2 regions of the Neorhizobium sp. T25_27 genome follow, and region 1 is predicted to be linked to the other one. Evidence: riboswitches for the same ligand, from Rfam matches in the RefSeq annotation. Region 1 holds a riboswitch; the other holds the start of a gene.

The links. Region 1 has a riboswitch for S-adenosylmethionine ahead of C5J24_RS09645 (O-succinylhomoserine sulfhydrylase). Riboswitches for the same ligand answer to the same signal wherever they lie in the genome.
Region 2: linked by a shared signal. The riboswitch ahead of metA (homoserine O-succinyltransferase) and the one ahead of C5J24_RS09645 (O-succinylhomoserine sulfhydrylase) in region 1 are both predicted to bind S-adenosylmethionine.

The regions. Positions count from the first base shown of each region.
Region 1 covers NZ_PVBJ01000002.1:570,206-572,598, reverse strand. Annotated here, with positions in the region: tRNA gene C5J24_RS09655 (tRNA-Gly) at 1-21, opposite strand, end outside; gene C5J24_RS09650 (2'-deoxycytidine 5'-triphosphate deaminase) at 75-1,169, opposite strand; SAM riboswitch at 1,244-1,322, shown strand; gene C5J24_RS09645 (O-succinylhomoserine sulfhydrylase) at 1,366-2,393, shown strand, end outside.
Region 2 covers NZ_PVBJ01000017.1:44,493-46,885, forward strand. Annotated here, with positions in the region: gene C5J24_RS29825 (VWA domain-containing protein) at 1-275, opposite strand, end outside; gene metA (homoserine O-succinyltransferase) at 287-1,207, opposite strand; SAM riboswitch at 1,264-1,341, opposite strand; gene C5J24_RS29835 (NUDIX domain-containing protein) at 1,394-1,834, opposite strand; gene C5J24_RS29840 (MoxR family ATPase) at 1,831-2,393, opposite strand, start outside.

The DNA of each region.
Region 1 (2,393 bases):
CTACCATTGAGCTACACCCGCGTCGGTCTGCAGATTTCCAACAGACGGCATCGACTGTCAAGCCGGAGGTGGTGTCAGACGCGAAAATGCTTCGAGAGCTTCAGGCCCTGTGCCTGATAGTTCGAGCCGAGGCCTGCGCCGTACATGCCTTCGGGTTTTTCCAGCATATGTTCGTAGACCAGGCGGCCGACGATCTGGCCGTCTTCTAGGATGAATGGCACCTCGTGGCTGCGCACTTCGAGCACCGCCCGGCTGCCACGGCCTCCGGCCGCCTCATGACCGAAGCCGGGATCGAAGAAACCGGCATAATGGACGCGGAACTCGCCGACCAAGGGATCGAAGGGCGTCATCTCGGCGGCATAGAGCGGCGGGACATGCACCGCCTCGCGCGATACAAGGATGTAGAACTCATCGGGATCGAGGATTAGTTCGTTGCGGCCGCGGCTGTAAAGCGGCTCCCAGAAATCGAAGATGTCGTGCTGCGCCTTCTTGTCGACATCGACGACGGCCGTGTGGTGTTTGCCGCGATAGCCAATCAGGCCGACGCTGTCGCCGGAAAGATCGATCGACAGGGCGATGCCGCCACCCGAGACATTCGGCTTGGCGGAGGCGACTAGGGTTTCGTCGTTGTGGAGCTGCAGGAGATCCGGCTCACCAAGCAGCGCGTTGCCGACGCGGAAACGGATCTGCGACAGGCGCGAACCGCGGCGCACCACGATCGGGAAAGTACGCGGCGAAATTTCCAGGTAGAGTGGACCGGAGTAGCCGGCCGGGATCTTGTCAAATTCCTGCGCGTAGTCGGTGATGACGCGGGTAAAGATATCGAGCCGGCCGGTGGAGCTTTTCGGATTGGCGGAGGCAGACATATTGGCCGGCAGGTCGAGCCGTTCCATCAGCGGCACGATATAGACGCAGCCGGTTTCCAGCACCGCGGCTTCGGAGAGGTCGATCACGTGCAGCTTCAGCCGATCGAGCTTGTCGGAGACCAGGCTCGTCGGACCGGGCATGAAGCTCGCGCGGACGCGGAATGCCTTGGCGCCTAGGCGCAGGTCGAGGCTGGCGGGCTGAACCTGATCCAGGTCGAGCTCCCGCTCGGAAATCAGCCGTCCACTGTCGAAAAGCGCCGCGATCGCGCGGTCCGCCAAGATTCCTGTTTCGCGAGCCATCATGTCTCTCTTAAAGTTTTCGACGCGACAAAACCAAATGCGAGCCATTGACGCAAGCGGGGCGCGGCGCTATGCCAATCTTATCCCGTGGTGATTTGGCCGGTCGGCTTGCAGCCACGTTAAATAAGTGGCTAAAAAGACCGGGTGCGAAACCGGTCTGCTTATGCGACCGGTTTTTTTGTTCTGAAAGAGGACACGCATGACTAACAAATGGCGCCCGGCAACCCAGCTCGTACACGGCGGCACGTTGCGTTCGCAATATGGCGAAACCTCGGAAGCGATCTTCCTGACCCAGGGTTTCGTCTATGACACGTCGGAAGCGGCCGAAGCCCGCTTCAAGGGCGAGACGGACGGCTTCATCTACGCGCGTTACGGCAGCCCCACCAACGACATGTTCGAAAAGCGCATGTGCATGCTGGAAGGCGCCGAAGACGCACGCGCCACCGCCTCGGGCATGGCGGCCGTCACCGCCGCGATCCTCTGCCAGCTGAAGGCCGGCGACCATATCGTCGCGGCCCGCGCCCTGTTCGGCTCCTGCCGCTGGGTGGTCGAGACGCTCGCTCCGAAATACGGCATCGAATGCACACTGGTCGACGGACGCTTCCTCGAAAACTGGGAAAAGGCGATCACGCCGAAGACCAAGGTGTTCTTCCTGGAAAGCCCGACCAACCCGACGCTCGAAGTGGTCGATATTGCCGGCGTCGCCAAGCTCGCCAACCAGATCGGCGCCAAGGTCGTCGTCGACAACGTGTTTGCGACCCCGCTCTACCAGAAGCCGCTGGAACTCGGCGCGCATATCGTCGTCTACTCCGCCACCAAGCACATCGACGGCCAGGGCCGCTGCCTCGGCGGCGTCGTGCTGTCCGACAAGGCCTGGATCGACGAGAACCTGCACGACTATTTCCGTCACACCGGGCCGGCGATGTCGCCGTTCAATGCGTGGACACTGCTGAAGGGCATCGAGACCCTGCCGCTGCGCGTCAAGCAGCAAACGGAAAGCGCGTCGAAGATCGCCGATTTCCTCGCCGACCAGAAGCAGGTGGCCCGGGTCATCTATCCCGGCCGTAAGGACCATCCGCAGGCAGATATCATCGCCAGGCAGATGAAGGCCGGCTCGACGCTCGTCTGCTTCGAGCTGAAGGGCGGCAAGGAAGCGGCCTTCAAGTTGCAGAACGCGCTGGAAATCATCAAGATTTCCAACAATCTCGGCGATTCCAAGAGCCTGAT
Region 2 (2,393 bases), on a different contig from region 1:
GTGAGCCTGCGCAGCCATTCTTCGGGGATGCTGGCGACGTCCAGGCCAGGCTCCCCGGAGACCGCCTCGAGCCCGCGGAAATAGGACGAAAAGACCCTGTCGAACTTGTCGATATGCCGCTCGTCCTTCACCAGCGCCATGCGGGCGAGAAAGTAGAAGGCTTCCACGTCGAAATCCGCGATCCCTTCCTCCATGCCTTCGAGAAGGTCGAGGAATTCCCGGAGTGTCACCGGAATCTTCGCTTCCTTGAGGTGAAGGAAGAAGGGAATGAACATCGCGTCGAAACCTATCCGGTACCGATCTTCTCCAGGTCGTAAGGCGTCGTCTGGTAGATCTCGTTGATCCAGTTGCCGAACAGAAGATGTGCATGGCTGCGCCAACGGTTCAAGGGCGTCAGCGTATCGTCGTTATGCGGGAAGTAGTTATGCGGCATCTTGATCGGCACGCCGGCGTTGACGTCCCGGAAATATTCGTCGGCGAGCGAGGTCGAGTCGTATTCCACGTGATTGAACATGTAGAGCCGCTTGCCGGCTTTCTCATGCACCAGGCAGATGCCCATTTCCTCGGATTCCATCAGGATTTCGAGGTCCGGGTGCTTTTCGATATCGGCGCGGCGGACTTCCGTCCAGCGCGACACCGGAACCTGAAAATCGTCCGAAAAGCCGTTGAGATAGATCGAGGACGGCACGAGGTTGCGGTGGCGATAGACGCCGAACGCTTTTTCCTTGAGCTCGTATTTCGGCACGCCATGAAAATGATAGATCGCCGCCATGGCGCCCCAGCAGACATTCATGGTCGAATGCACGTTGGTCGCCGTCCAGTCGAGGATCTGTCTCATCTCGTTCCAATAGGTGACGTCCTCGAAGGAAAGCGTCTCGATCGGTGCGCCGGTGATGATGAAACCGTCGAACTTGCGGTGCTTCACCTCTTCCCAGGTCTCATAGAAGGACAGGAGGTGATCTTCCGACGTGTTCTTGGCCTTGTGGCCACCGACGCGGATCAGGGAGAACTCGACCTGCAGCGGCGAGGCGCCGACGAGGCGCGCCATCTGCAGCTCGGTCTTGATCTTGTTCGGCATGAGATTGAGGAGCCCGATCTGCAGCGGGCGAATGTCCTGCCGCACCGCCATGGTTTCGGTCAGCACCCGCACGCCTTCGGAAACGAGCGTAGTGAATGCGGGCAGCGTATCGGGAATTTTGATCGGCATGTCTCAACCCAACAAAAATAAAACCGGCGGCAAAAAATCGCGACCGGTCCGTGGGAAGACATCTTCTCGCGGCCCTTTAGCGACTTTTTTAACGTGGCTGCAAGCCGGCCGGCCAAATCACCACGAATTCACAATGCTCAAATACGCCTTGCTACAGGCCCCGTCAATGGGAGCAAAATCTTGCCTCTACCGCCCGTCCTTGAGAACGAGCGGAAGAGCGTCCGCCAGCCCGCCGCCAAGCCGGCGCGCCGCCTCGTCCAATCGCATCCAGGAAAAGCGAAAACGGATGGGATCGCCGCCATCGAAGCGATGTTCCTCAATATGAATCCAGGTATCGGCATAATCCCCCATCAGTCGATGCAGGAAATAATGCCGGCGATGGCAGATCTCGCTGCCATCCTTCTGGAAACGGTAATCGTGAACCATGAGCGGATGCAGCGGAACATCGACGACAAGACCTGTCTCTTCGTGAAATTCACGGGCGGCGGCGATATCCGGCGCTTCCCCGAGCTCGATCGTACCGCCCGGCACCTGCAACCACTGATCGGGAAAGTCCGGCTCGTCGAAAACCAGCAACCTATTCTGCCAGACGGCGTAGATCAGCACCTTGAACGCATCGGGCATCATCTTTCCCGCCGCGCCAGGAAGGCCATCCGCTCGAAGAGATGCACGTCCTGCTCGTTCTTGAGGAGAGCGCCATGCAGCTTCGGCAGCGCGGTCTTGACGTCGCCGCGCAGGTCCGACGGGTCGATATCGTCCGAGACCAGCAGCCGGATCCAGTCGAGCGCTTCAGAGGTCGAGGGCTTCTTCTTCAGCCCCGGCATCTCGCGGATCTCGTAGAATTGCGTGAGCGCGTTGCGCACCAGCGCCTGCTTGATGCCGGGATAATGGACCTCGACGATGCGGGCGAGCGTATCCACGTCCGGGAAGCGGATATAGTGGAAGAAACAGCGGCGCAGGAAGGCGTCCGGCAGTTCCTTCTCGTTGTTGGAGGTGATGATGACGATCGGCCGGACCTTGGCGCGGACCATCTCGCCGGTCTCGTAGACATGGAATTCCATGCGGTCGAGTTCCTGCAACAGGTCGTTCGGGAACTCGATATCGGCCTTGTCGATCTCGTCGATCAACAAGACGAGCTTCCTGTCGGAGGCAAAGGCCTGCCACAGCTTGCCGCGGCGGATGTAAT